Regions from separate parts of the Streptomyces sp. XD-27 genome, predicted to be linked through region 3. Evidence: riboswitches for the same ligand, from Rfam matches in the RefSeq annotation. Region 3 holds a riboswitch; each other region holds the start of a gene.

Region 1 (9,769 bases), 2.3 Mb from region 3:
CGCCATGCTCAAGGAGGTCGACCTGCGGCGCTCCGCCGACCTCGCGGTGCGCCTTGTGGTCTTCGGCGGTGAGCCGCTTGACGTGCGGCTGCTGCAGGACTGGTTCCGCAGGCACCCGCACACCCGGTGCCGGGTGGTCAACATGTTCGGCATCACGGAGACCACCGTGCACGTCACGAGCCAGACCGTCACGCCGCAGGACGTCGGCGCCGGGTCCCGTTCGGTCGGCCGGGCACTGCCCGGTTGGTCGGTGTCCGTGCGGGATGCCGAGGGCCGCGTCCAGCCGTTCGGGGTGCCAGGCGAGATCTACGTCGGCGGCGCGGGCGTGGCCAGCCACTACCTCAACCAGGAGGAGCTGACCGCCGACCGGTTCGTGTCCGACCCGGTCACCGGGGAGCGCGTCTACCGCAGCGGTGACCTGGGCAGGCTGCGCCCTGACGGGCGCCTGGACCACCTCGGCCGGATCGACGGCCAGGTCAAGGTGCGCGGCTTCCGCATCGAACTCGGCGAGATCCGCTCGGTCCTGCTTGAGGACCAGAACGTCACCGCGGCGGCGGTGGTCCTTGGCGGCGAGACCGGTGACGCGGCTGACGTCCGCCTGGAGGCCTACCTGGTGCCGAGGCACGACGCCGTGTCCGTGGAGGACATCCGGCGGCGGGCGGCGCGATACCTGCCGGACTACATGGTGCCGGCCGTGTTCACGCTGCTGTCCGAGCTGCCGCTGACCGTCAACGGAAAGGTCGACGTGAGCAGGCTCAAGCCGGCCGCCGAGACCGCCGGGACCGAGTCGGCCGCCGAGGCCGGGCAGCCGACGGACGACCCGGTGCTGCGGGCGATGCGCGAGATCCTCGGCGAACACGTCGGCCCGGACGACGACTTCTTCGTCTGCGGCGGCAACTCGCTGCTCGCGGTACGGCTCTCCGGCGCGCTGCGCAGGGCCGGGCTGCCCCCGGTGTCACTGCGCGAGCTGTACCTCCACCCGACGGCGGCCGAGGTGAGCGCGCTCATCACCGAGCGCGAGCCCGCCGAGGGGTGAAGGGGCACGCATCGATGTGACCGGCGACCGTCACCGTGCCAGACGCCGTCTCAGAGGCTGCGTCAGCACGGTGACCCCGCTGTGTCAGGACGGCGGGCGATCGTGAACGCGTCGACACGGGCAGCAGGACAACCCGGTGACGTGACCCCACGCGCCGTTCGCCCAGCCAGTCGTCCGTCACAGACGTCCACCGCTGCCGCGTGACGCACACGCCGCGGTGGTGGCCGATGTGCCGCCCGACCTCGGCGTACGACATCCCCCTGCCGCTGTCCGCCAGGACGGGCACGCCCGTGCCCTGCTCCCCCTGCGTGCTGCACATCATCAGCAGCGAGGAGACCTACGGGTACGCCATCACGCGTCGACTGAACGAACTCGGCTTCACCGACGTCGTCGAGGGCACGGTCTACACCATCTTGATGCGGCTGGAGCGGAAGAGACTCGTCCAGGTGACGAAACGGCCGTCCGGACAGGGCCCACCGCGCAAGTTCTTCGCGCTCAACGACGCGGGGCGCGAACAATTCGCGGCGTTCTGGACGAAGTGGGACTACCTCTCATCACGCATCGACAACCTGAAGGAGGGCGGGCGATGAGCTTCTGGGAGACTCTGACGGGCAGCGACCTCACGAGGGAATGGAAGGCGTTCGAAGCCCGGGCCGAGGCACTGCCGGACGACTACCGGGTGGCGTGGGAACAGATCAAGACGCGCTCCCTCCCCTACGGGGACCTCACCGGTCGCAAACTGACGCCGATCCTCGACGGCGCCTTGGGGCTGTTCGAAGAAGCGGCGGCGGACGGGCTGAGCGTCGACGAGGTGCTCGGCGACGACATCGAAGGCTTCTGCGTGGCACTGACCGGCGGAGCGGGGGCCCGGAGCTACCGCGACCGGTGGCGCGAGCAGTTGAACAGGAACGTCGCGAAGAAGCTGGGCCGCCTGGGAGGCTGACATGGGCATCCACGACATCATCGAGGGCAAGAAGGAGTGGCGGGCGCACATGGCACGGGTCCGGGCGCTGCCGCCGGACTACGAGATCGTCTACAAGGAAATGCAGCGGTACTTCTTCAAGGTCGGCCCCATCGGCCTGATCGACGGACCCCTGCTCCCGGGGATCGTCGACTTCTTCGAGCAGGGCGCGGCGTCCGGCAAGGGAGTCATCGAGCTCATCGGCGACGACGTCGCCGCCTTCTGCGATGGCCTGATCAAGGACTCGCGCACCCACGCGGACGTCTACCAGGAGTCCATCAGCGAACGCCCCGGCAAGGCCGGGAAGTAGCGCCCCCCACCGCGGTACCCGCGCGCGGTCGGGCGACCGCTCCAGCGACGCCCGGCCCACGGCTCGGCGTCCGGCCCAGGGCCCGACGCCCGGATCCCGCGTCGAACCGCCGCGCCGAGTCCGACCCCGGCACCAGGGCGCGGATCGTCCGCGACGGACACGATGACCCGGGGCGTGAGACCCCGGGTCCCTGGCGGCTCCGCCATCAAGGAATTCCCCTCCCGCGCCCCACGGAGAGTCCGCACCCTTACGTGACTCCGTTCCGGGCCTGCCGCCCGATGTCAGCCGGTCCGCCGTTCCCACGGCACGACTGCGGGGTCAGGGCTTCTCCGACATCACCGAGGGCACCGTCCGCGTGGAACGGATCGAAGCTGTTCGAAGCGGCTTCGCCAAGGGGGTGGTCACGACATGCCCAGAGAGCGGAACGCACCAAGCCAAGTCGATCCGCGTGCGGGGCGCTGGCCGCCGAAGGGCTCATCGACGAGAACGGCGACTGGGCCGCGGGCAACACCCGGCTGTGGTTCCTCGGCGACTTCACCGACCGCGGCCCGGACGGCATCGGCGTCATCGACCTCGTCATGCAGTTGTCCGCGCAGGCCGCCGCCGCGGGCGGCTACTGCAAGGCACTCATGGGCAACCACGAGCTGCTGCTGATCGGCGCCAAGCGGTTCGGCGACACCCCGGTCAACTCCGGCGCCGGCACCGCCTCCTTCCAGGCCGCCTGGCTGCTCAACGGCGGCCAGCGCACCGACATGGAGCGGCTCCAGGACCACCACCTCCAGTGGATGTCCCGGCTCGACGCGATGACCGAGGCGGACGGCTACCTGCTGGTGCACTCCGACACCACCGCCTACCTGGAGTACGGCGACTCCATCGAGGCGGTCAACGACGCCGTGACGGAGGCCCTGCAGCGCAGCGACGCCGACGAGTGCTGGGACCTGTTCCGCAAGTTCACCAAGCGCTTCGCCTTCCGCGACGAGGACGCCGGCCCGGTGGCGGTGCGCGAGCTGCTCGACGCCTACGGCGGCCAGCGCATCGTGCACGGCCACAGCCCCATTCCGTATCTGCTGGGCGAGGTCGGCTCGGAAGACGGCGAGGACGGCGGCGCCCCGTCCGTCGAAGGACCGCACGTCTACGCCGACGATCTCGCCATCGCGATGGACGGCGGCGTGACCATGGCCGGAAAGCTGCTGGTCGTCCAACTACCCCTGGCGGGTTGATCCGGCCGGTATGCGGACCGTTGTTCGGACGGCGAAGGGTTCCGCCCCGAACTCCGCCCGGGAGTTCCACCCGGCCGGGGTGAATTCGGAAAACATACTGTCACCCCGCGCCGCATCGGCTCTACCATCGGCGTATCCGTAGCAGGCTCTCCTCCGTTTCCGCCCCGTCGGCCGGCGAAAGCCGCGCCTCAGGGCCCCTACGGAGCATCGGGGGACGCACATGAACAGCGCTCCGCATCTGCTGATCGAGGACCGTCCGGAGTTCGAGCGGATCCTCGATGAGGCGCTGCGTACCGCGCACCGCGGACCGGATTCCACCGCCGCGGGCCGCCGGCTCACCAACGAACAGCTGCGCACGATGGCGCTCAACGCCTCGGCCGCGATCTCGGCGTGCGCGGCCGCCGAGTACGAGCACTTCGTCGCCCTACGAGACGAACTGCGCGACCCCGCGCACCGTCCCGCCGTGGCGCCACCGGCGGTGGCCGAAGGCGGCGGCGCCGGTGCCGACGACGACGGCACCGGTCCGGGCGACCCGGCCGACCGAACCACCGTGCCGAACCCCTCCGGTGCGGGGTTGGTGGCCGTCCTCACCGTGCTCGCCCCGCTGCTCGCCGGGACCGCAGCGGCGATCTTCCTCCTCCTCGGGTACGCGTTGCGGATGCTGCACCCGGCCCTGTCGATCGCCCAGCCGATGGTCACGGCGGGCTGGTTCTTCGCGGTCCTGACCGCCGCGGGGCTCCTCATCGCCGCCATCGGCCTGCTGCTGACCGCCCTGCGCAACGGGGGCGCCACCCCGCGCGGCGCGGCGTCCCGGACCCGGGCCGAGGAGGTCGACCGCGCCCGTGAGGCATGGCGGCAGGCGCTGCTGGAGCGCGGCGTCCTGCCGTTCCTGTACGAAGCGATGGCCGCCGCCCCGCCGCCCGCGGAGACCCCGGCCCGCTCCTACAGCCCCGGCCACCATCCCCAACCGGCGGGCCGCACACCGCACCTGGGCTACAGCCGCCCCGGCTTCAGCACGGAAGACGGCGACACCCCCACCACCCGCCCCCGCTTCAGCAGTCCGGACTTCTCCAGCCCGGACTACGGCGGCCCGGACCACCATCCGGAATAGCCCATTCCACGGAAATGAGCCGCTCGGCGACCCACAGCCTGTTCATGACGTCCTGGGTTACAAGCCGAGGGAGACGGCTCCCCCTGATCTCGCCGTCGCGGAGGATGCTCAGTCGAGACAGAACTCGTTGCCCTCGATGTCCTGCATCACGATGCACGACTCGTTGTCGTCATCGGCAAGCAGCGTTTGCACGTGTACCGCGCCGAGCGCGACCAGTCGTGCGCATTCGGCCTCCAGTGTGGCGAGGCGCTCGTCACCCACGAGTCCGGTTCCGGCCCGCACGCAGAGATGCACCCGATTCTTGACGATCTTCCCTTCGGGAACGCGCTGGAAGAGCAGGCGCGGGCCCACACCCGAGGGATCACTGCATGCGAAGTAGGTCACCTGATCCTCAGGCGGCAGCGAACGATGGTAGTCCTCCCACGTGGCAAACCCCTCCGGGATCGGCGGTACGACGTACCCCAACACCTCGCACCAAAAACCGGCGAGGCGCGCAGGCTCTGCGCAGTCGAAGGTGACTTGGAACTGCTTGATCGATGCCATCGGCGCACCATAGCAGGGGGACTTTATTGCTCATCTCCCGGCGTGTATCCGCATGTTGTCGGAAGGACAGCCCCTGCTGGCCGCTGCCGTGTCGTGCGGTCGCGCTGTCTACAAGCGTCGAATGGCCTGTGCTTCCGCTCTTTCGACTGGTGTACGGCTGTAGACATGCACCAGCGCGAGGTGGAAGAGCGCAGGGGCGAGAGGCGCCCACCGGTGGATGCGATCGGCACGCAGCATGTACCTGGCCACGGCCGCGGGGCGGAAAGGCACGTAATCGATGGTCTGGTGTTCCCATCGGTCCGCGACTCCCCTGCTCATGCGTGCTTGCAAGCCGTCCTGGGTCAGGTCCTTCAATCGGGCATAGAAGTGGGCGCTCCAGTGGCGCTTGTCAATGTCGAGCACAAACGCCAGAAGTTCCAGCGTGTACTCGTGCGGTTCTATGGACAACTCCTCCCGCATGCCCCGCCGGGCTACCGCGTGCAGATCGGGGGCGCTCCTGCCAGAGGAATCGATATGCCGTGACATCCCCTCGTTGACGGAGGAGTTCCATACACCCGGTGCCATACGGACCCGGTCACTTCGCTGGCTGACGACCAGCATGTCGTCCGCGGTCACCACCGCGACGTTCACGGCGAAACTGCAGTGCAGGAACGCAGGTGCCCGCAGCGGGTTGTCCGGGTCGAGATATCGGGTGCGAGGCGTTGTCCCGTCGGGCAGTCGGCGGTCCAGTTGCTGAGCCGCGAGAAAGGTGTAGTAATCCGTCGGGCGCAGCCGCAGGTGGACTTCGGGCTGCTCGTCGAGGGCGGTCCGGGAGACATCGAACGATTCGACCGCGTAACGAGGACCGTTCCACAGCGGCGTCCGGCCCTCGGCCCGCAGACGCGCACTCTGCGCCTCGATCTCGTCCCGCCAGCCCACCATGTCCGCGGGAAGCTCGACCTCCTCGTCGAGCACCTGGATGTAGACGGCGTCAGCGGGGATGGACGACTCACCGTCCCCTTCCACGATCAGGGCAGAGGTGTGAAGGGGTCCCATGGAGAAGCTTCTCCACACGGGGCCGGACTCTTCCTGGCGCCGCAGGCTGCGCACCGCGCTGGTCGATCGGGTGCGCATCCGGTACCAGGCATTCTGTAAGGGCTGCTGGAACAGCACCGCGAAGAGCATGCCCAGCACAGCGCCGACCACTCCGTTGGCCACATCTATCCCACCCATGTCAGGCAGGTTAGGGATGTCGATCACACCATGTGTGATCTTGTCCCTTCCGTTACGGCGCCCCGCACGCGACAGGCGGAGACCCCCCACAGGCCTCCGCCGCCGCAGCCCGCCGCAGTGGGTCAGTCCGCCAAGGGCAGGTACACGCGGTTGCCCGACTCCGCGAACTCGCGTGACTTCTCCGCCATCCCGGCCTCGATCTCGGACTCCGCCATCGTCTCGCCGTGCTGGCGGCGGATGTCCTGGGAGATCTTCATCGAGCAGAACTTCGGACCGCACATCGAGCAGAAGTGCGCGGTCTTCGCCGGCTCCGCCGGCAGCGTCTCGTCGTGGTACTCGCGCGCCGTGTCCGGGTCGAGGGCCAGGTTGAACTGGTCCTCCCAGCGGAACTCGAAGCGGGCGTCGGACAGGGCGTCGTCCCATTCCTGGGCGCCCGGGTGGCCCTTGGCCAGATCCGCCGCGTGGGCCGCGATCTTGTAGGTGATGACGCCGGTCTTGACGTCGTCGCGGTCGGGCAGGCCCAGGTGCTCCTTCGGGGTGACGTAGCAGAGCATCGCCGTGCCCCACCAGGCGATCATCGCGGCGCCGATGCCCGAGGTGATGTGGTCGTAGGCGGGTGCGATGTCCGTGGTCAGCGGGCCCAGCGTGTAGAAGGGGGCCTCCTCGCAGATCTCCTGCTGGAGGTCCACGTTCTCCTTGATCTTGTGCATCGGGACATGCCCCGGGCCCTCGATCATGGTCTGGACGCCATGCGCCTTGGCGATCCTGTTCAGTTCACCGAGGGTCTTGAGCTCGGCGAACTGCGCCTCGTCGTTGGCGTCCGCGATGGAGCCCGGGCGCAGCCCGTCGCCCAGGGAGTACGTCACGTCGTACGCGGCGAGGATCTCGCAGAGTTCCTCGAAGTTCTCGTACAGGAACGACTCCTTGTGGTGCGCCAGGCACCACGCCGCCATGATCGAGCCGCCGCGCGAGACGATGCCGGTCTTGCGGCGGGCGGTCAGGGGGACGTACGGCAGCCGTACGCCCGCGTGGACCGTCATGTAGTCGACGCCCTGTTCGGCCTGCTCGATGACGGTGTCCTTGTAGATCTCCCAGGTCAGTTCCTCGGCCTTGCCGTCGACCTTCTCCAGCGCCTGGTAGAGGGGGACCGTGCCGATCGGGACGGGGGAGTTGCGCAGCACCCACTCGCGGGTGGTGTGGATGTTGCGGCCGGTGGAGAGGTCCATGACCGTGTCGGCGCCCCAGCGGGTGGCCCAGGTCATCTTCTCCACCTCCTCCTCGATGGAGGAGGTCACCGCGGAGTTGCCGATGTTGGCGTTGACCTTCACCAGGAACCGCTTGCCGATGATCATCGGCTCGATCTCCGGGTGGTTGACGTTGGCCGGCAGGACGGCGCGGCCCGCGGCGATCTCCTCGCGTACGACCTCGGGGGAGACGTTCTCGCGCAGCGCCACGTACTCCATCTCGGCGGTGATCTCGCCGCGCCGGGCATACGCGAGCTGGGTGACCGCCGCGCCGTCCCGGCCCCGGCGGGGCAGTCTGGGCCGGCCGGGGAAGACCGCGTCGAGGTTCTTCAGGCCCCCGCGCGGCGCGGTGTGCTTGATCCCGTCGTCCTCCGGGCGCATGGGGCGCCCGGCGTACTCCTCGGTGTCGCCCCGGGCGACGATCCAGTTCTCCCGCAGCGGCGCCAGGCCGCGCCGGACGTCCGTCTCGACGGCGGGGTCGGTGTACGGGCCGGACGTGTCGTACAGCGTCACGTCCTGGCCGTTGGTGAGGTGCACCTGCCGGACCGGCACCCTCAGGTCCGGGCGGGAACCGGTGACATACGACTTGTGCCAGCCGATCGCGCGCGTGCGTGCATCCTGCATGGTCATGAGACCCACTCCCTACGCCGGCATTACCCGGTAACAGGTTCAGCGGTCGACGCAGCGGTTCTCCGTACCGTATGTACGGATATCAGCGCCCTCTCAGCCCGGTGCTCCGAGCTCCCGCGATTGCAAAGGTGCCACGAGGCTAACGGTTCCCCCGGCAGGCTGAACAGAGGGGCGCGCTTGTCTTGCGCTTGAGTCTCGTGCTGGTCTTGCGATGATCGGTCGGTGACCCCGACACCTGAGCCACACTCCCACGAGCCCTCCGGCGGCCACCCGCCCGGCCCCCACGGCCACGCGCACGGACACTCCCACGCGCACGCCCACGGCCCCGCCACGCCCGTCTCGGCGCATCTGCGCAAGGTCATCGCGGCGGTGCTGATCCCGTTCACCGCCGCCGTCGTCGCCGGGCTGATCGTGCTGTGGCCGGGCGGCGCCCCCGAGGGGCAGGGCGGCCAGCGCAGCGGACTCGGCTTCGACCAGGACACCGTCTCGGGCAAGGTCGTGAAGATCGAGGAGGTGAAGTGCGCCGATGTGGGCGCCCAGCCGCAGCAGCCGCCCGCGCCCGGGGAGGAGCCGGGGCAGCAGCCGAAGCAGTCGGACGAGCCGTGCGAGCGGACGACCATCGAGGTGACCTCCGGCAAGGACAAGGGGCGCACGTTCGAGGAGATCGTGCGGCCGGACGCGTCCCGCCACTACGACACGGGCCAGAGGGTGAAGCTGGCCTACGCGCCCAAGGCGCCGAAGAACCTCCAGTACTCGGTCAGCGATGTGGACCGCGGCTTCCCGATGGCGCTGCTGGCGGGCCTCTTCGCGCTCGCCGTGGTGGCCGTCGGTCGGCTGCGCGGGGTCTTCGCGCTGGTGGCGCTGGCGATCAGTTTCGGGGTGCTGACGCTGTTCATCCTCCCGGCGATCCTGCAGGGCGACAATCCGCTGCTGGTCGCGGTGGTCGGGGGCAGCGCGATCATGCTGATCGCGCTCTATCTGTGCCATGGGCTGACGGCCCGTACGTCGGTGGCGGTGCTCGGCACCCTCGTGTCACTGCTGCTGATCGGCCTGCTGGGGTCGCTCTTCATCAGCTGGGCGTCGCTGACCGGCAACACCGACGACCAGACGGGCCTGGTGCACGGCCTCTATCCGGACATCGAGATCCGGGGTCTGCTGCTGGCGGGGATCATCATCGGTTCACTGGGTGTGCTGGACGATGTGACGGTGACTCAGACCTCGGCGGTGTGGGAGCTCAAGGACGCGGACCCGACGGCGGGTTGGCGGAAGCTGTACGCGGCCGCCATGCGCATCGGGCGGGACCACATCGCCTCCGTGGTCAACACGCTGGTGCTGGCGTACGCGGGTGCGTCGCTGCCGCTGCTGCTGCTGTTCTCGATCGCGGACAGCGGCGTGGGCACGGTGGCGACCAGCGAGATCATCGCCGAGGAGATCGTCCGGACCCTGGTGGGCAGCATCGGGCTGGTCGCCTCGGTGCCGGTGACCACCGCGCTGGCGGCGCT
Region 2 (9,769 bases), 4.0 Mb from region 3:
CCTGGTCGAGCTGGACAAGGAGAGCGCCGAGGTCGCCAAGGACGTCGCGCAGCACATCGCCGCCTTCGCGCCGAAGTTCCTCTCCCGTGAGGAAATCCCGGCCGAGGTCGTCGAGAACGAGCGCCGCGTCGCCGAGGCCACCGCGAAGGAGGAGGGCAAGCCCGACGCCGCCCTTCCGAAGATCGTCGAGGGTCGCGTCAACGGCTTCTTCAAGGAGAACACGCTGCTCGCGCAGCCGTTCGCCAAGGACAACAAGAAGACCGTCGAGAAGGTCCTGGCCGAGGCCGGTGTCACGCTGAAGCGCTTCGCGCGCATCCGCGTCGGCGCCTGAGCCTGCCGCAGGGCAGCGAATGACGTGCGGCCCCGCTAGGGTCGTACGCAGCCAGCCGTCAACCGGTCGGCCGCAGATGTGACGAGGAGGCCATTGCCGCAGAGGTCGAAGACCCATCCGGCAGTGGCCTTCTTCGTATGTGCACGAGGAGATCTCCAATGAATCAGGGCGATGACGCCACACCGGCCGCCGGCGACAAGCACGCTCTCGGCGGCAGCAAACCGCGCCGGTTCCTGCTGAAGCTGTCCGGCGAGGCATTCGCCGGCGGCGGGGCGCTCGGCGTCGACCCCGACGTCGTGCACACCATGGCCCGGGAGATCGCCGCGGTCGTCCGGGACGGCGCCCAGATCGCCGTCGTCATCGGCGGTGGCAACTTCTTCCGCGGCGCCGAGCTGCAGCAGCGGGGCATGGACCGGGCCCGCTCGGACTACATGGGCATGCTCGGAACCGTCATGAACTGCCTCGCCCTCCAGGACTTCCTGGAGAAGGAAGGCATCGACTCCCGCGTCCAGACGGCCATCACCATGGGGCAGGTCGCGGAGCCGTACATCCCGCTGCGCGCCGTACGGCACCTGGAGAAGGGACGCGTCGTGATCTTCGGCGCGGGCATGGGCATGCCGTACTTCTCCACCGACACCACCGCCGCCCAGCGCGCCCTGGAGATCCACGCCGAGGCACTTCTCATGGGGAAGAACGGCGTGGACGGGGTCTACGACTCCGACCCCAAGGCCAACCCCGACGCGGTGAAGTTCGACGCCCTGGAGTACAGCGAGGTGATCGCCCGCGACCTCAAGGTCGCCGACGCCACCGCCATCACCCTCTGCCGGGACAACAAGCTGCCGATCCTCGTCTTCGAGCTCCTCGCCGAGGGCAATATCGCGCGCGCGGTGAAGGGTGAGAAGATCGGCACGCTCGTGAGCGCCGAGGGCACCCGGGCCTGACAGCCTGACGACGGTTGCACAGCCCGTTACGGGGATGGACAACGGCCTGCCGGTCGGACACCGTGCAGGAGAAGACGCACGCAGGGGCGAGGCTCTGCTTACTGATAACACCAGGAGCAAGTGGTGATCGAAGAGATCCTCCTCGAGGCCGAGGAGAAGATGGAGAAGGCCGTTGTGGTCGCCAAGGAGGACTTCGCCGCGATCCGCACCGGGCGTGCGCACCCGGCGATGTTCAACAAGATCGTGGCGGACTACTACGGTGCGATGACGCCGATCAACCAGCTGGCGTCCTTCTCGGTGCCGGAACCACGCATGGCCGTGGTGACCCCGTTCGACAAGAGCGCGCTGCGCAACATCGAGCAGGCGATCCGTGACTCGGACCTGGGCGTCAACCCGAGCAACGACGGCAGCATCATCCGCGTGACGTTCCCGGAGCTCACCGAGCAGCGCCGCAAGGAGTTCATCAAGGTCGCCAAGGGCAAGGGCGAGGACGCGAAGATCTCGATCCGCAGCGTCCGCCGCAAGGCCAAGGAGTCCCTCGACAAGCTTGTCAAGGACAAGGAGACCGGCGAGGACGAGGTGCGCCGCGCCGAGAAGGAGCTCGACGACACCACCGCGAAGTACGTGGCCCAGGTCGACGAGCTGCTCAAGCACAAGGAAGCCGAGCTGCTTGAGGTCTGATGAACGACTCTGCCTGGGGGGCCCCGCCACGCGCCGGATACTGGGGCCCGACCGACCAAGGACTGGCCATGTCGGCGGGTCCCGCGCACAAGGTGGGCGAAGCGGCGCAAACTCGGCCCATGCCCACCGTGCCCGACGCAGGCGGAAACCAGGACGACCGTGACCGGGGGGCCGCTCGGCCGAGCGGCCCCCTGTTCCGTGACGAGCCGGAACCGGCGGGCCGGACGCACGAGCCAGCCCGACCACCCGTTCCTCCTGCTCACCGCGACAGTCCCACCCCGGCCCACGACCCGGCCCCCGAGACCGCGCCCGCGCCCGCCAAGAAGAGCGCGGGCCGCGATCTGCGGGCCGCGATAGGGGTCGGCGTCGGCCTGGGCGCGGTCATCGTCGCGTCGCTGTTCATCTACAAGCCCGTCTTCCTCGGCGTGATAGCGCTCGCCGTGGTGGTCGGCCTGTGGGAGCTCACCTCACGGCTCGCCGAACGCAAGGAGATCCGCGCCCCGCTGATCCCGCTGGCCGTCGGCGGCGTCGCCATGGTCATCGCCGGATACGCGCGCGGTGCCGAGGGCGCGTGGGTCGCCGTGGCGCTCACCGCGCTCGCGGTGCTCGTCTGGCGGATGACCGAACCGCCGGAGAACTACCTTCGCGATGTGACCGCCGGCGTCTTCACGGCGTTCTACGTCCCGTTCCTCGCCACCTTCGTGGCCCTCATGCTGGCCGCCGACGACGGGCCGAAGCGGGTGGTCACCTTCCTGCTGCTGACCGTGGTCAGCGACACCGGCGCGTATGCCGTCGGCTGGCGCTTCGGCAAGCACAAGCTCGCGCCGCGCATCAGCCCCGGCAAGACGCGGGAGGGGCTGCTGGGCGCGATGGCCTTCGCCATGGCCGCGGGCGCGCTGTGCATGCAGTACCTGATCGACGACGGCGTCTGGTGGCAGGGCCTGCTGCTCGGGCTCGCCGTCGCGATCAGCGCGACCCTCGGCGACCTCGGCGAGTCCATGATCAAGCGGGACCTCGGGATCAAGGACATGGGCAAGTTGCTCCCCGGTCACGGCGGCATCATGGACCGGCTGGACTCGCTGCTGCCGACGGCGCCGGTGGTGTGGCTGCTGCTCGTGATCTTCGTCGGGCAGGGATGAACCGCCGCTGAACTGCACGAACGTGCCGGAGGGCCCCGTTATCCACAGGATGGCGGGGCCCTCCGCTCACGTCTGCGACACTGGTACGACCATGCCGAAGCCCGGAGAACTCACTTTCGTCGCCCCGCGCGGAGCCAAGAAGCCGCCGCGGCATCTCGCCGACCTCTCGCCCGCCGAGCGCCGCGAGGCCGTCGCCGCCATCGGTGAGAAGCCGTTCCGCGCCAAGCAGCTGTCGCAGCACTACTTCGCCCGGTACGCCCACGACCCGGCGCAGTGGACCGACATCCCGGCGGCGGCCCGCGAGAAGCTGGCCAGTGAGCTGCTGCCCGACCTCATGAGCGTCGTACGGCACATCTCCTGCGATGACGACACCACGCGCAAGACCCTGTGGCGGCTCTTCGACGGCACGCTCGTCGAATCGGTCCTGATGCGCTACCCGGACCGGGTCACCATGTGCATCAGTTCGCAGGCCGGGTGCGGCATGAACTGCCCGTTCTGCGCCACCGGCCAGGCGGGACTCGACCGGAACCTGTCCACCGCCGAGATCGTGCACCAGATCGTCGACGGGATGCGGGCCCTGCGCGACGGGGAGATCCCCGGTGGACCGGCGCGGCTGTCGAACATCGTCTTCATGGGGATGGGCGAGCCGCTGGCCAACTACAACCGCGTCGTCGGCGCCATCCGGCGGCTCACCGACCCCGAGCCGGACGGGCTGGGGCTGTCGCAGCGCGGCATCACCGTCTCCACGGTCGGCCTGGTGCCGGCGATGCTGCGGTTCGCGGACGAAGGCTTCAAGTGCCGCCTCGCCGTCTCGCTGCACGCGCCCGACGACGAGCTGCGCGACACCCTCGTCCCGGTGAACACCCGCTGGAAGGTCCGCGAGGTCCTCGACGCCGCCTGGGAGTACGCCGAGAAGTCCGGCCGCCGGATCTCCATCGAGTACGCGCTGATCAAGGACATCAACGACCAGGCGTGGCGGGCCGACCTGCTGGGACGGCTGCTCAAGGGCCACCGGGTGCATGTGAACCTCATCCCGCTGAACCCGACGCCCGGGTCGAAGTGGACCGCCTCCCGCCCCGAGGACGAGAAGGCGTTCGTGGCCGCGCTTGAGGCCCACGGCGTGCCCGTGACCGTGCGGGACACCCGGGGCCAGGAGATCGACGGCGCCTGCGGGCAGCTCGCGGCCGCCGAGCGCTGAGCCGAGGCCGGAACGGCCCTGCTGAGCACGGCACGGTGGCTGGTACACGGTGGCTGGTACTGTGCCTTCGCACAAATGAACAATCCGACAGGGGAGCGCACACAGCGCTGAGAGTGCGGCACCGCCGCAGACCCTCGGACCTGATCCGGGTCATACCGGCGTAGGGAGTCAGCACAACCGATGAACACCAGCCTTCGGCGCGCCCTCGGGGCCGCCCTCCTCGGCGCGCTCGCCACCACCACCCTCGCCGCCTGCGACGGCTCCGACGAGGCCGACAGCGGTGGCTCCAAGACCGTCACCCTGGTCAGCCACGAATCGTTCGCACTCTCCCCTGAGGTACAGAAGGAGTTCGAACGGAAGAGCGGCTACAAGCTGAAGGTCCTCGAGAACGCGGACGCCGGGGTCGCCGTCAACAAGGCGGTGCTGACCAAGGGGCACCCCGAAGGCGATGTCCTCTTCGGCGTCGACAACACCCTGCTCTCCCGCGCGCTGGACAACGACCTGTTCACCCCGTACGAGGCCAAGGGCCTGGACCGGATCCCGGCCTCGGTCCAGTACGACCGGGACAAGCACCGCGTGACGCCCGTCGACACCGGCGAGGTCTGCGTCAACTACGACAAGAAGTACTTCGCCGACAAGAAGCTGGCGCCGCCGCAGACCTTCGACGACCTCGTCAAGCCCCAGTACAAGAACCTGCTGGTCACCGAGAACGCCGCCACGTCCTCGCCCGGCCTGTCCTTCCTCCTGGCCACCGCCGCCCGGTACGGCGACGACGGCTGGCGCGACTACTGGAAGAAGCTCAAGGACAACGGCGTCGAGGTGGTCGACGGCTGGAGCCAGGCCTACAACGACCGGTTCTCCGGCTCCGCCGGAGGCAAGAAGGCCGGCGGCGACCGGCCCCTGGTCGTCTCCTACGCCGGCAGCCCCCCGGCCGAGGTGTACTACGCCAAGCCGCAGCCCAAGAAGGCGCCGACCGGCGTCGCGACCGGCACCTGCTTCCGGCAGACCGAGTTCGCGGGCCTGCTCAAGGGCGCCCGGAACGAGGAAGGCGGCAAGGCCCTGCTGGACTTCCTGATCAGCAAGCGGTTCCAGGAGGACATCCCGCTGAACATGTGGGTCAACCCGGTCCTCAAGGGGGCCGAGCTGCCGAAGCTGTTCACCGAGTTCGGCGCGAAGGTGGACCACCCCGAGACCATGGCTCCCGAGAAGATCGCCGAGAACCGTGAGCCGTGGATCAAGTCATGGTCCTCCCTCGTCCTGTAAAGACCCGTCCTGCCGACAACCGGCCGGTGAAGACGAGCCCGGCCGCCGCGCCGCGCCGCCGTAACCCGCGCGGCGCGGCGGTCCGGCTCGGCCTGATGGCCCTGCCGCTGGCCTTCTTCGCGGTCTTCTTCGCGTATCCGGTGGCCGCCATCGTCACCCGCGGGCTCAAGGCCGACGGCCGGTGGCGGTTCGACCGCATCGGCGAGGTGCTCGGCGACCCGGGCGTCCGCGACGTCCTGTGGTTCACCACCTGGCAGGCGGCCGCCTCCACTGCCCTGACCCTGGCCCTCGCCCTGCCCGGCGCGTACGTCTTCGCACGCCTGGACTTCCCCGGCAGACACCTGCTGCGCGCCGTGGTCACCGTGCCGTTCGTCCTGCCCACCGTCGTCGTGGGCACCGCCTTCCTGGCACTGCTCGGCCGCGGCGGACTGCTGGACGACCTGTGGGGCATACGCCTGGACACCACCGTCTGGGCGATCCTGCTGGCGCACGTGTTCTTCAACTACGCGGTCGTCGTACGGACCGTCGGCGGGCTGTGGGCGCAGCTCGACCCGCGCCAGGAGGAGGCGGCGCGGGTCCTCGGAGCGGGCCGCCTGGCGGCCTGGCGGCGCGTCACCCTGCCCGCGCTCGCCCCCGCGGTGGCCGCCGCCGCGCTCATGGTCTTCCTGTTCACCTTCACCTCCTTCGGCGTCGTACAGATCCTCGGCGGCCCGCACTACGCCACCCTGGAAGTGGAGATCTACCGGCAGACGGCCCAGCTGCTGGACCTGCCCACCGCCGCCGTGCTCAGCCTGGTGCAGTTCGCGGCGGTCGGCACGCTGCTCGCGGTGCACGCCTGGACCGTCCGGCGCCGGGAGAGCACCCTGCGGCTGGTCGACCCGGCGCACACTGCCCGCCGCCCGCGCGGTGCCGGGCAGTGGACGCTGCTCGGCCTGGTGCTGGTCCAGATCGCGCTGCTGATCCTGCTGCCGCTCGGCGTCCTGGTGGCGCGGTCCTTCGAGACCCCCGACGGCTACGGCCTGGCCTACTACCGCGCCCTGGGATCGGTCGACGACAGCGGCGGGATGTTCCTCGTCGCGCCGGTCGAGGCCGTGTGGAACTCCCTGGAGTACGCGGCCGCCGCCACCCTCATCGCCCTGGTCGTCGGCGGCCTCGCCGCCGCCGCGCTCACCCGGCGCGCCGGACGCCTCGCACGGGGCTTCGACGCGCTGCTGATGCTGCCGCTGGGCACCTCCGCCGTGACCGTCGGCTTCGGCTTCCTCATCGCCCTCGACGAGCCGCCGCTGGACCTGCGCGCCTCCTGGGTTCTGGTGCCGCTGGCGCAGGCCCTGGTCGGCGTGCCGTTCGTCGTCCGCACCATGCTGCCGGTGCTGCGGGCGGTGGACCACCGACTGCGCGAGGCGGCCGCCGTGCTGGGCGCCTCCCCGCTGCGGGCCTGGCGCGAGGTGGACCTGCCGCTGGTCGGACGCGCCGTGGGGATCGCGGCGGGCTTCGCGTTCGCCGTCTCGCTCGGCGAGTTCGGCGCCACCGTCTTCATCGCCCGGCCCGACAACCCCACGCTGCCGGTCGCCGTCTCCCGCTTCCTGGGCCGCGCGGGGGACCTGAACTACGGGCAGGCGATGGCGCTGAGCACCGTTCTCATGCTCGTGTGCGCCTGCTCCCTGGTGGTGCTGGAGCGCGTCAGGGCCGACCGTACAGGAGAGTTCTAGATGGCCATGCTGCGGCTGGAACAGCTGACCGTCCGCTTCGGGGCGCGGACCGCGCTGGACGCCGTGGACCTGGAGGTCGCCGAGCACGAGACGGTGTGCGTCCTCGGCCCCAGCGGCAGCGGCAAGTCCACCCTGCTGCGGGTCGTCGCCGGGCTGCAGCGGGCGGACGCCGGGCGAGTGCTGCTGGCGGGCCGCGACCAGACCGGCGTCCCGACGCACCGGCGCGGCGTGGGCCTGATGTTCCAGGACCACCAGCTCTTCCCCCAGCGCGACGTCGGCGGCAACGTCGGCTTCGGACTGCGGATGCGCGGCACCGGCCGCGCCGACCGTGAGCGCCGCGTCGCCGAACTGCTGGACCTGGTGGGACTGCCCGGCGCCGCCCGGCGGGCCGTGGCCGCGCTGTCCGGCGGCGAGCAGCAACGCGTGGCCCTCGCCCGCGCCCTGGCCCCCAGCCCTCGCCTGCTGATGCTCGACGAACCCCTCGGCCAGCTCGACCGGGCCCTGCGCGAACGCCTGGTGGTCGAACTGCGCCAGCTCTTCGACCGGTTGGGTACGACCGTGCTGGCCGTCACCCACGACCAGGGCGAGGCGTTCGCGCTGGCCGACCGGGTGGTGGTCATGGACGGCGGCCGGATCGCGCAGGCCGGCACCCCGCTGGAGGTGTGGCGGCGCCCCGCCTCCGAGTTCGTCGCCCGCTTCCTCGGCTTCGACAACGTGGTGGCGGCCACCGTGCACGGAGCCGCCGCGGACACCCCCTGGGGCACGGTCCCGGTCCCGGCCGCCGCCCGGCCCGGTGCCTGCCGGCTGCTGATCCGCCCGGCCGGGGTGCGGCTGGTCCCCGTGGACGAAGGGCTGCCGTGCACGGTCACCGGCCGGACCTTCCGCGGCGACCACGTCGCGCTGCTCCTCCAGCCGGACAACGCGCCCCGGCTGGAGGCCGCGTGCGCGCTCCGCGACGCGCCGGAGCCGGGGGAACGGGTCGGTGTCGCGTTCGACGCGGACGACGTGGTGCCGCTCAGCTCCGACGACTGATCCGTGTCCGGGCCGATCAGCGCCGCCCGGCCCCCCGGTCCCCACCCCCCCCGGCCAAGGCAGCAAGGCCGGAAGAGGCGGTGGGGCCGCGGCGGCTCACTGCGTCAGCGGGATCGTCACCAGCTCGGCGACCGTCCATGTCAGCCCGGCCAGCACGGCCAGCAGCGCCGCCGAGCGCACGGCGGCGGCGGCCCGCAGCAGGCGGGTCGGGGCGCCGATGCGCACCAGCGCGTCCCGCGTCGCCGCGCGTCCCGCCCGGACCTCCAGCGCGGTGGTGAGGGCGGTCGCGGTGACGCACGCCATGACCAGGGCCGCGCCCAGCCCGGCGACGGGGCCGCAGTCGCCGAGCTCCGCGCCATACAGCTCCACGACCCCGTACGCGCCCGAGGCCACGGCGCACAGCACGCCCAGCGGCCGCCCCAGGCGCGGCGCCTCCTCCTGGAGGGCCCGGCCCGCCAGCAGGCGCAGCGGGCCCGGCCGACCGGCGGCCAGCAGTCCGCCGCACAGGAACGCCAGACCCGGCCCCGCCAGCATCAGACCCAGTGCCGTCAGCACCCAGCCGACGACCACGCCCGGCGGACTCGCCACGCTGTGGCCGGGCAGCGGCAGCACCTCGGCGGCCGCCGCGCCCGCGCCCCGGCTGGTGTACGACACCAGGGCCAGCCCTCCGCCGATCAGTGCCGCGCCCCAGGGCAGGCCCACGTACCCGGCGATGTCGTACCCGGGCGGGGGCTGAGCGCCCCGCGCCCGCTCCGGCGGGGGCTGCGCCGATTCCGTTCGGCCTTCGGGAACCGGTGCCTGGCGCATGGCGATCCGCGCTGCCACCGCCTGGCCGATCGTCGTGGGCCGACCGGCCTCCGGCCGCGCCGCCCCACGCCGCCCGCCACGGGCCGTCCGCTCGCCGCGCGGCCAGGGCCAGTACGACCACAGGTCCTCGCGCGGCCACAGGCAGGCCGCGCTGGCGATGGCCGCCAGCACCGGCACCAGCGCCAGCATGATGAACACCGCGCCCAGCGGCAGCCGCGCGCCCCGCCCGAGCTGGTCGCCCAGTCCTCCGGCCGCCGCCGGACCGCCGAGGTTCCCGCGTACGTACAAGAACACCGCGAGCGCCAGCGCGCTGCCCAGGGTGCAGAACAGCGCGGTGGAGGCCGCCGCGAGCCGGGCCCGCCGGGTCGGCCCCAGCCCGACGGAGTCCAGCCCCAGACCGGCCCGCACACTGGGATCCGCGCGGGCGACGGCGACGGCGAACTGCACCGTGGCCGCCAGCGGTACGACGCACCACAGCAGCCGGGCGGCCGAGCCGTCGGACCGCGTCGGGTGGGCGAGCGCGTACCCCAGCGTGCACAGCAGCAGAAAGCCCGCTGCCGCGGACGCCGCCGTCACCAGCAGCCGCCGCAGCAGAACGAGGGGATGCGCGCCGAGGGCTAGGCGGAGACTGAGCACGCGCCGAGCTCCTCCGTTTCAGGGGCCGGGAC
Region 3 (9,769 bases):
CCGGCGGCCGCGTCCCGCGCGTTTCCCGGTCGCCCTCAGGCGTCGCGCAGCTCCTTGAGCCGGGCCACGTCGGCCGCGTACTGCTCCTTGGGGCCCGGCGTCTCGATCACCAGCGGCACCCCCGCCGTCGCCGGGTGCCGGAACAGCTCACGGAACGGCTCGGCTCCGATGTGGCCCGCGCCGATGTTCTCGTGCCGGTCCTTGCGGGCGCCGGCGACGTCCTTGGAGTCGTTGGCGTGGATCAGTTTCAGCCGGCCCTCGCCCACCACCGACACCAGCTCGTCGAGGGTCTGCTTCATCCCGCCGGGCGCCGCGAGATCGTGGCCCGCCGCGAAGGCGTGGCAGGTGTCGAGGCAGACACCCAGCCTGGGGTGGCGGTCCAACGCGTCGAAGTACGGGCCGAGATCCGCCACCAGCGAGCACAGGGACGCGCCCTGCCCGGCCGTCGGCTCCAGCAGCAGCCACGGGTCGTCGTCGTGGTCCAGCTCGTCCAGCAGCGGCAGCAGCAGCGAGCGGACCTGGGTCAGCGCGGTGGCGCGATCCCGCCCTCCGGTGGCGGAACCGGTGTGCACCACGACCCCCAGCGCGCCGATGGCCCGGCCGCGGCGCAGCGAGTGGCGCAGCGAGACGCCGGAGCTGTCGGCCGTGGCCGGGGTGTGCGAGCCGAAGTTGATCAGGTACGGCGCGTGGATGTACGCCGGGATCGACCGCTCGGCGCAGCGGGCGCGGAACTCCTCGTCCTGGGCGGGGCTGCCGGGCGGGGTCGCCCAGCCGCGCGGGTTGGCGACGAAGACCTGCACGGTCTCGGCGCCGATGTCGGCGGCGTACGACAGCCCCGTGCCGGCCAGGCCGCGGGCGGCCACCGGCACATGGGAGCCGATCGGATTGCGGGCGCGGCCCCGGGCGGGCCCCGGTCAGAAGACACCACCGTCGACCTCGATGGTGATCGTGCTGCCCTCGGCGGCCTTCTCGCCCGCCTCCACCGACTGGCCGCTGACCTCGTCGCCGGGGAACAGCAGCGGACGGTCCACCTCCACCTTGAAGCCCAGGTCCTCCAGCGTCTTCTTGGCGTCGTCGACGTTCTCACCCTCGACGTCGGGCACCTCGATCATCCGCGGGCCCTTGGAGACGCTCAGCGTGATCGTGTCGCCCTTGGCGGCCGGGCCCTCCGACGGCGACTGCTTGGCGATCGTGCCCGCCTCCTCCTGGGAGAACACCCGCTCCTCGGCGTACTCGACCTTGAAGCCCGCGTCCCGCAGGTCCGACTCGGCGTCGGCCACCGACTCGCCGATCACGTCCGGGACGTCGAGCTTCTCGCCCTTGCTGACGGTGATGCCGACGGCGGTGCCCGGGCGGCGGGTGGTGCCCGCGCGCGGGTCGGTGGCGAGCACCTGGTTCTGCGGGGTCTCGTCGCTGAACGCCCGGGTCACGGTGCCGACGCTCAGCCCCGCGTCCTGAAGCTGCTTGCGCGCCTCGCTGAGGGGCATGCCGACGACGTTGGGCACATCGGTCCGCGGCCGCCCCTTGGAGACCTTGATCGTCACGGTTCCGGTGTCGCGGATCCGGGAGCCGACCGCGGGCTTGGTGCCGATGACCTTGCCCCGCTCCGTGACGTCGCTGAACTCCCGGACGACCTTGACCTCCAGGCCCTCGTCGCGCAGCTTCTGCTTCGCCTTGGCCTCGGTCATGTCGATCACGCCGGGGACCTTGGTGAACTGGCCGGAGTTGATGTACCACACGCCCGCGCCGATGCCGAGGAGCAGCAGCACGGCGGCGACCATCGTCAGCAGCGGGCGCGGCGGCAGCCCGCGCCCCGCGCCGCGCCTGCCCCGCCGGGCCGGGGCGGGCGGCTCCGGCGGCAGCTCCAGGCGGCTGGTGTGCTCCATCACGTCGGCCCCGGCCGCCATCGGCACCGGGCGCGCGATGACGCTCGTACGGTCCTCGGAGTTGTCGTGCGTGTCGGAGGTCGCACGCGGCGGTACGAGGTCCAGCTGCGCCTCGGCGAGCTCGGCGCGGGCGGCCCGGGCCAGCCCCAGCAGCTCGACCGCGTCGTCCGGGCGCGACTGCGGGTCGCGGGCCGTGGCGCCCGCCACCAGGCCGTCCAGCGCGGGCGCGAGGCCCGGCACCGCCGCGGACGGCGCGGCGATGTCCTCGTGGAGGTGCTGGTAGAGGACCTGCGCCGGGGTGCCGCCCGCGTGCGGCTTGGCGCCGGTCAGCATCTCGTACAGGACCACGCCGCAGGCGTAGACGTCCGCGCGGGTGTCGGCGGTGCCGTGCTCGATCTGCTCGGGGGCCAGGTAGGACACGGTGCCCATGACCGAGTCGGTGGAGGTGCTGGTGGCGGTGTCGACGGCGCGGGCGAGCCCGAAGTCGGCGACCTTGACCCGGCCGTCGTCCCCGATCAGGACGTTCTCCGGCTTCATGTCGCGGTGCACGAACCCGGCGCGGTGCGCGGCGCCGAGCGCGGCGAGCACCGGCTCCAGGATGTCCAGGGCGGCGCGCGGCTGCAGGGCGCCGCGCTCGCGCAGCACGTCCCGCAGGGTGCACCCCGCGACGTACTCCATCGCGAGATAGACGTACGTCCCGTCGGTCCCCTGGTCGTAGACGCCCACCACGTTGGGGTGGGCGAGCCGGGCCACGGACTTGGCCTCGCGGATGAAGCGCTCGACGAAGGCGGCGTCGGCGGCGAGCGAGGGGTGCATCACCTTGAGGGCGAGCACCCGGTCCAGCCGGGTGTCCACGGTCCGGTAGACCGTGGCCATGCCACCGGCCGCGATCCGCGCCTCGACGCGGTACCGGCCGTCGAGCACCTGCCCGACCAAGGGGTCCTGGAGGGTCGTATCCACGACAACGCAGTCTACGAGCCGACTCGCACCGGCCCTCTACCCGTGGGTCCAGGCCGCCGTACTGCAGCCGAACGGTGACATGGCCACGGCCGGGGACCGGGCCCCGGCGGCGCGGGTCAGAACGCCGGACGCTCCGGGTCGAAGTCCGCCAGGCCCTCGGTCGGCGACGACGCCTGCGCGAAGTGCCGGCGCGGAATCCGGCCCGCGCGGTACGCCAGCCGCCCCGCCTCGACCGCGTGCCGCATGGCGCCCGCCATCAGCACCGGCTCCTGCGCCCGGGTGACCGCCGAGGCGAGCATCACCGCCGCGCAGCCCAGCTCCATCGCCAGCGCCGCGTCCGAGGCGGTCCCGGCGCCCGCGTCGAGGATCACCGGGACCCGCGCCCGCTCGACGATCAGCTGGAAGTTGTGCGGGTTGCGGATGCCCAGACCGGAGCCGATGGGGGACCCCAGCGGCATGATCGCGGCGCAGCCGGCCTCCTCCAGCCGGCGGGCCAGCACGGGGTCGTCGTTGGTGTACGGCAGGACCGTGAACCCGTCGTCGACCAACGTCTCGGCGGCGTCCAGCAGCTCGACCGGGTCGGGCAGCAGGGTCCGCTCGTCCGCCACCACCTCCAGCTTGATCCAGTCGGTGCCCAGCGCCTCCCGGGCCAGCCGCGCGGTCAGCACGGCCTCACCCGCGGTGAAGCAGCCCGCGGTGTTCGGCAGCACCCGGATGCCGTGCCGCTCCAGCACGGAGAGCACCGAGCCCTGCACGGTCGGGTCGAGGCGGCGCATGGCCACGGTCGTCAGCTCGGTCCCGGACGCCAGCAGCGCCCGCTCCAGCACGTCGAGGCTCGGCGCCCCGCCGGTGCCCATGATCAGCCGGGAGTCGAAGGCGGTCCCGGCGATGACGAGGGGGTCGTCCGCCATGGTCAGCCTCCCTGGACCGCGGTGAGGACCTCGACGCGGTCGCCGTCACGGAGCGGGGTGGACGGCCACTGGCCGCGCGGTACGACGGTCTCGTTGACGGCCGCCGCGACCCCGCTGGGGGCGGCGGTGAAGCCGGCCACGAGCCGGTCGAGGGTGAGGCCCTCGGGGATTTCGCGCGGCTCACCGTTGACGCTGACGGTCATGCGGACTGCTCCTGATCGGATGAGGGGGAGGTGGGGAACCGCTGCGGGGAGAACGGGCGGGCCTGCTCGGGCAGCGAGCCGGAGGTCAGCACCTCGGCCATGACATCGCCGGTGACCGGGGTGAGCAGGACGCCGTTGCGGTGGTGGCCGGTGGCCAGATGCAGCCCCGGCAGGGCCGTCGGGCCCAGCAGCGGGGCGTTGTCGGGGGAGCCGGGGCGCAGCCCGGCGCTGGTCTCGGCGAGCGGCAGCTCGGTGATGCCGGGCACCAGCTCGTGGGCGTCGCGGAGCAGCTCGTAGACGCCGCCCGCGGTGACGGTGGTGTCCCAGCCCAGCTCCTCGGTGGTCGCGCCCACCACCAGCTCGCCGTTCTCCCGCGGCACCAGGTAGACGTGTCCGCCGCGCACGACCGCCCGTACGGTCCGGGACAGGAACGGCGCGTACGCGGCGGGGACCCGCAGCCGCAGCACCTGCCCCTTGACCGGGCGGACCGGCGGCAGCACGGCCGGGGGCAGCCCCGCGATCCGCCCGCTGTGACTGCCCGCGGCCAGGACGGTCTGACCCGCGGCGAGGCGGGTGCCACCGGCCAGCTCGGCGCCGGTGACGGTGTCCCCGCTCATCTCGACCCGGTCCGCCCGCGAGGGGTGGAAGGCGACCCCGGCGCGCCGGCACGCGGTCAGCAGCGCCGCCGCGAGCCTCCGCGGATCGGTCTGGTGGTCGCCGTCCACGCGCAGTCCGCCCCGCACGCCGGGGGCCAGCATCGGCTCCAGGCGGCGGCACTCACGGCCGCTGAGCCACTGCGCGTCCAGCCCGCAGCGCTGCTGGAGCGCGTGCAGCTCCCGCAGGTGGGCGCGGTCGTCGGCGTCGAGGGCGACGGCGAGGGTGCCGCAGGCGCGGAAACCGGTGTCCTGCCCGCTCGCCTCCTCCAGCTCGGCCGTGAAGTCCGGGTAGCGGCGCGCGGAGGCGAGGTTGAGGCCGAGCAGTGTCTCCTCGCCGTAGTGGAGTTCGGTGACGGCGGCCAGCATCCCGGCCGCCACCTGGGCGGCGCCGCCGCCGGGCGCCGGATCGGCCACCGCGGTGCGCAGCCCCCGCTGCGCCGACCGCCAGGCCGTGACCAGGCCGATGATGCCGCCGCCGACCACGAGGACGTCGTACGGTCTGTCCGTTGCGTGCATGGGCCTTCTCGCCCCTCCCTTCGCCGGCATGACCCGGATCAGGTTCGTACGGTCGGAGGCCGCCTCAGCCTCCCTCTCAGCCCGGTGCGTCCGGGCTCCCGCGAGTGCGTGTGCCGACACCCTAGTACGCCCGCCGAAGCGGCCGGAAGGGCGAGCGAGACGGCCCGGATAGCTGACGATGTGTCAGAGATCTCCTCGCGCGGTGTTCCGGCCGACCGGCGGTACCGACCTACGATGATCAGGTGACCGATGGGCTGAGCGAGCGGAAGCGGACCGATACGGGCGACGGTGGACAGGCCCCCGGCGGGACCCGGGGGAGAGTCGTGATCGTCGGCGCCGGGATGGCCGGGGTCCAGACCGCCGTCGCGCTGCGCGAGGAGGGCTGGCCCGGCGCCATCACGCTGCTGGGCGCCGAGCCCCACCAGCCGTACGACCGGCCGCCGCTGTCCAAGGCGCTGCTGCTGGGCAAGGCCGAAGGCGCCACGTTCGACGTGGACTTCGCGGCGCTCGGCGTCGACCTGCGGCTGGGCAGCCGGGCCACCGGAGTGGACCTGGAGCGGCGGAGCGTGCGGACCGACGCCGGTCCGCTGCCCTACGACCACCTGGTGATCGCCACCGGCGCCGACCCGATCTCCCTGCCCGGCGCCGAGCAGGTGCCCGGCGTCCACCTGCTGCGCACCCTCGACGACGCGGAACGGCTGCGCCCGGTCCTGGCCGCGCGGCACGACATCGTGGTGGTCGGGGCGGGCTGGATCGGCGCGGAGTTCGCCACCGCGGCGCGCGAGGCGGGCTGCGCGGTGACCGTCGTGGAGGCGGCGGAGCGGCCGCTCGCGGGAGCGCTGCCGCCCGAGGTCGCCGCGTACATGGCGGGCTGGTACCTGGACAGCGGCGCCGAGCTGATCACCAGCACGCGGGTCGCCGCGGTCGAGGAGGGCGCCGTGCTGCTGGCCCCCGGCGGCGCCGCCCGGGCCGGGGGCCCCGAGGGCGGCAGGCGGCTGCGGGCGGACGCGGTGCTCGTCGGCATCGGCGCCCGGCCCGCGACCGACTGGCTGGCCGACTCGGGCATCGACCTGGCCGCGGACGGCTCCGTGCTCGCCGACGAGCGGCTGCGGACCTCGGCGCCCGACGTGTACGCCGTGGGCGACTGCGCCTCGTTCCCGTCCGCCCGCTACGGCAGGCGGCTGCTGGTGCACCACTGGGACAACGCGTTGCAGGGGCCGCGGACCGTGGCCGCCAACCTGGTCGGCTCGCAGCGGCCGCACTTCGCCGGCGCGGTGTACGACCCGGTGCCGTACTTCTGGTCCGAGCAGTTCGGCCGCTTCGTGCAGTACGCGGGCCACCACGCCGCCGCCGACGAACTGCTCTGGCGCGGGGACCCGAGCGGTGCGGCGTGGAGCGTGTGCTGGCTGCGGGACGGCGCCCTGGTCGCTCTGCTGGCGGTGGGCCGACCGCGTGACCTGGCGCAGGGCCGCAAGCTCATCGAGAGCGGCGCGCGGATCGACCGGGCGAAGGCGGCGGACGCCTCAGTTCCGCTCAAACTCGCGGCACGGTGAGCCCGGTGGCCCCGGCGGGGCACGCCGTGTGGCCCCGCGGGCGCTCCGCGGGGCGGCCGGCGGCGTGAATCAAGGGGACGCGGAGCGTTCGCCGGTTGTCAGTCCCGGATGGCAGTCTTGGACCCGTGACCGAGATTGACGCAAAGACCGATGCTCTCGTGGCCGCCTGGCTCACCCTTCCCGACATCGCGGAGCGGCTGGACGTGGAGGTGACCCGCGTCCGGCAGCTGGTCAAGGAGGGCCAGCTGATCGCCGTGCGCCGTGGCGAGAACCGGGTGCTCCAGGTGCCCGCCGACTTCATCGGAGACGGAAAGGTCGTCAAGGGGCTCTCCGGGACCCTGACGCTGCTGAAGGACGACGGCTTCAGCGACGAGGAGATGCTGGAGTGGCTGTTCACCCCGGATCCGACCCTGCCCGGCACCCCCGCACAGGCCTTGCGCGAGAATCGCGGCACGGAGGTGAAGCGCCGGGCCCAGGCGCTCGCCGTCTGATCCGGCACCAGGGCACCTGATCCAGCACCGGACGCCCGCCGTCCGACCCGAAGTCCGGACGCCCGCTGTCCGGCCCGAGGACCGGACGCCCACCGTCCGGCCATGAGAACCGACCGCGGTGTACGGGTCGGGGCGCCCCGCCCCGTACACCGCCTACCCGGGGGAGCGCACCCATGGCCCTTGCCGCCGACGCAGCACGCCGACAGCTGGCCGACGCCCGGCTGTATCTGTGCACCGACGCGCGCAAGCGCCAGGGTGACCTGCCCGAGTTCCTCGACGCCGTGCTGGCCGGCGGCGTCGACATCCTCCAGCTGCGCGACAAGGGCATGGAGGCGGGCGAGGAGCTGGCGCACCTCGCCGTCTTCGCCGACGCCTGCCGACGGCACGGCAAGCTGCTCGCGGTCAACGACCGGGCGGACGTCGCGCACGCCATCGGCTCGGACGTCCTGCACCTGGGCCAGGGCGACCTGCCGGTCCCGGCCGCCCGGGCGGTCCTCGGCGAGGGAGTCCTGATCGGCCGCTCCACCCACGCCGAGGCGGAGGTGGACGCGGCGATCGCCGAGGACGGCGTCGACTACTTCTGCACCGGCCCGTGCTGGCCCACGCCCACCAAGCCGGGGCGGTACGCGCCCGGTCTCCCGCTCGTGCGGTACGCGGCGGAGCGGGCGCCGGAGCGGCCCTGGTTCGCCATCGGCGGCATCGACGCCGACAATCTGGACGAGGTGCTGGCGGCCGGGGCGCGGCGGGTGGTCGTGGTGCGCGCGATCACCGAGGCCGACGACCCGGGGGCGGCCGCCGTGGAGCTGGCCAAGCGGGTGCGCGCTGCGGCATCGGAGCCGTCCGGAAAGTGAGACGTCGCACGCCGGAGCGCGGGTGACGTGCCCGCGCGTGGGCGGCGGTCTGTCCGCAGTGCGGACAGCGGCCGGGCAAAGCGGGCATATCGCCCTGGCCGACTGTGCCTGCGCCACCCCGCTGGCTAACCTGCCGATATGGCCCTAGGGACAGCTTCCACCAGGACAGACCGCGCACGTACGGTGCGTGACCTGCTCGCCTCCGGCGAGCAGTCCTATTCGTTCGAGTTCGCCGCTCCGAAGACCGAGAGAGGCGAACGGACCCTGTGGAACGCCATTCGCCGGATCGAGGCGGTCTCACCGACGTTCGTGTCCGTGACGTACGGCGCGGGCGGCTCGTCGCGAGAAGGCACCGTGCGCGCCACCGAGCGCATCGCCACCGACACCACGCTCACCCCCGTCGCGCACCTCACGGCCGTCAACCACTCCATCGCGGAGCTGCGCAACATCATCGGCCAGTACGCCGACGCCGGGATCCGGAACATGCTCGCCGTGCGCGGCGACCCGCCCGGCGACCCGATGGGCGCATGGGTGCGCCACCCCGAGGGCGTCACCTACGCCGCCGAACTCGTGCGGCTGATCAAGGAGTCCGGTGACTTCTGCGTCGGTGTCGCGGCATTCCCCGAAATGCACCCGCGCTCGGTGGACTGGGAGACCGACGTCGGTCACTTCGTCGACAAATGCCGGGCGGGCGCGGATTTCGCGATCACGCAGATGTTCTTCTACGCGGAGGACTATCTGCGGCTGCGTGACCGGGTGGCCGCGGCGGGCTGCGACACCCCGATCATCCCGGAGATCATGCCGGTCACGAACGTCCGCCAGATCGAGCGGTTCGCCCAGCTCAGCAACGCGGCCTTCCCGCCCGAGCTGGCGGAGCGGATCCTCGCGGTGCAGGATGACCCGGCGGCTGTACGCTCGGTCGGAATCGACTACGCGACGAATCTGTGCGCGCGGTTGATGGCCGAGGAGATCCCCGGGCTGCACTTCATCACCCTGAACCACTCCACGGCGACCCTGGAAATCTACGAGAATCTCGGACTGCACCAGCGGTCCGGATAACGACGGCCGGCGCACGGCGGCCGTCCGGGAGGGGCGCAGATGGGCTGGACGGTCCTCTACATCGCGTTCGGCGTCGTCGCGCTGTGGCTGCTCGCCGAGGTACTGCTGCAGCACAAGGCGCGGCTGCGCTGGCGGCTGGTCGCGTTCGCCGGCTTCCTCGGCGTGGTGGCCGGTGTGCTCTTCTCGAACGTGCTCGTGATCGGGGCGGGCGCGGCGGCCTTCGCCGTCGGGCAGACCTACGTGACGCTCTCCTTCCGGCGCGGCTTCACCGCGGGCTGGGCGATCAACCTCCCGCGGGGCGGAGCCGGTCGTTCCGCCGTCCCGCCGGTCAGCGAGCCGAAGCTCCAGGTCTCCGACCTGGAGGCGGTGCCGACCGCCCCGGAGGAGCCGCCCGCCGCCCCGCAGCCGCCGCTGCCCACCTACCAGCCGGAGCCGCTGCCCGACGACGACACCGGCGGGTACGCCGCGTACCGGGACCCGGAGCCCGCCCCTGAGCAGGCCCCGTACGCGGCGGAGGCGCCCGCCTACAGCGGCTACGACTCCTACGGCGGCGGCTATGACGCCTACGGTGGCGACACCTACGGCGGCGGGGCCGGCTACGGCGGCGGCTACGGCACCCCGGCGGCCGGTCAGGACACCGGCCATGACCCGCTGACCGGCGCCGGAACGCCCGACTACGCGGC

What was found. Region 3 has a riboswitch for thiamine pyrophosphate ahead of thiO (glycine oxidase ThiO). Riboswitches for the same ligand answer to the same signal wherever they lie in the genome.
Region 1: it holds a riboswitch for thiamine pyrophosphate, as region 3 does, so the genes downstream of both, thiC (phosphomethylpyrimidine synthase ThiC) here and thiO (glycine oxidase ThiO) in region 3, are expected to answer to the same signal.
Region 2: it holds a riboswitch for thiamine pyrophosphate, as region 3 does, so the genes downstream of both, Q3Y56_RS25850 (thiamine ABC transporter substrate binding subunit) here and thiO (glycine oxidase ThiO) in region 3, are expected to answer to the same signal.

The regions. Positions count from the first base shown of each region.
Region 1 covers NZ_CP130713.1:4,161,856-4,171,624, reverse strand. Annotated here, with positions in the region: gene Q3Y56_RS17995 (amino acid adenylation domain-containing protein) at 1-1,036, shown strand, start outside; gene Q3Y56_RS17990 (PadR family transcriptional regulator) at 1,237-1,626, shown strand; gene Q3Y56_RS17985 (DUF1048 domain-containing protein) at 1,623-1,979, shown strand; gene Q3Y56_RS17980 (DUF1048 domain-containing protein) at 1,981-2,307, shown strand; gene Q3Y56_RS17975 (metallophosphoesterase) at 2,586-3,527, shown strand; gene Q3Y56_RS17970 (hypothetical protein) at 3,748-4,638, shown strand; gene Q3Y56_RS17965 (VOC family protein) at 4,747-5,181, opposite strand; gene Q3Y56_RS17960 (hypothetical protein) at 5,290-6,420, opposite strand; gene thiC (phosphomethylpyrimidine synthase ThiC) at 6,516-8,267, opposite strand; TPP riboswitch at 8,260-8,395, opposite strand; gene Q3Y56_RS17950 (YibE/F family protein) at 8,490-9,769, shown strand, end outside.
Region 2 covers NZ_CP130713.1:5,897,702-5,907,470, forward strand. Annotated here, with positions in the region: gene tsf (translation elongation factor Ts) at 1-331, shown strand, start outside; gene pyrH (UMP kinase) at 490-1,272, shown strand; gene frr (ribosome recycling factor) at 1,396-1,953, shown strand; gene Q3Y56_RS25840 (phosphatidate cytidylyltransferase) at 1,953-3,092, shown strand; gene rlmN (23S rRNA (adenine(2503)-C(2))-methyltransferase RlmN) at 3,184-4,290, shown strand; TPP riboswitch at 4,370-4,474, shown strand; gene Q3Y56_RS25850 (thiamine ABC transporter substrate binding subunit) at 4,471-5,553, shown strand; gene Q3Y56_RS25855 (iron ABC transporter permease) at 5,649-7,262, shown strand; gene Q3Y56_RS25860 (ABC transporter ATP-binding protein) at 7,263-8,294, shown strand; gene Q3Y56_RS25865 (hypothetical protein) at 8,391-9,737, opposite strand; gene Q3Y56_RS25870 (ABC transporter ATP-binding protein) at 9,719-9,769, opposite strand, start outside.
Region 3 covers NZ_CP130713.1:1,863,774-1,873,542, reverse strand. Annotated here, with positions in the region: gene Q3Y56_RS07965 (deoxyribonuclease IV) at 36-881, opposite strand; gene pknB (Stk1 family PASTA domain-containing Ser/Thr kinase) at 915-2,846, opposite strand; gene Q3Y56_RS07955 (thiazole synthase) at 2,963-3,757, opposite strand; gene thiS (sulfur carrier protein ThiS) at 3,760-3,960, opposite strand; gene thiO (glycine oxidase ThiO) at 3,957-5,132, opposite strand; TPP riboswitch at 5,130-5,244, opposite strand; gene Q3Y56_RS07940 (NAD(P)/FAD-dependent oxidoreductase) at 5,474-6,685, shown strand; gene Q3Y56_RS07935 (Rv2175c family DNA-binding protein) at 6,811-7,176, shown strand; gene thiE (thiamine phosphate synthase) at 7,350-8,027, shown strand; gene metF (methylenetetrahydrofolate reductase [NAD(P)H]) at 8,166-9,086, shown strand; gene Q3Y56_RS07920 (hypothetical protein) at 9,126-9,769, shown strand, end outside.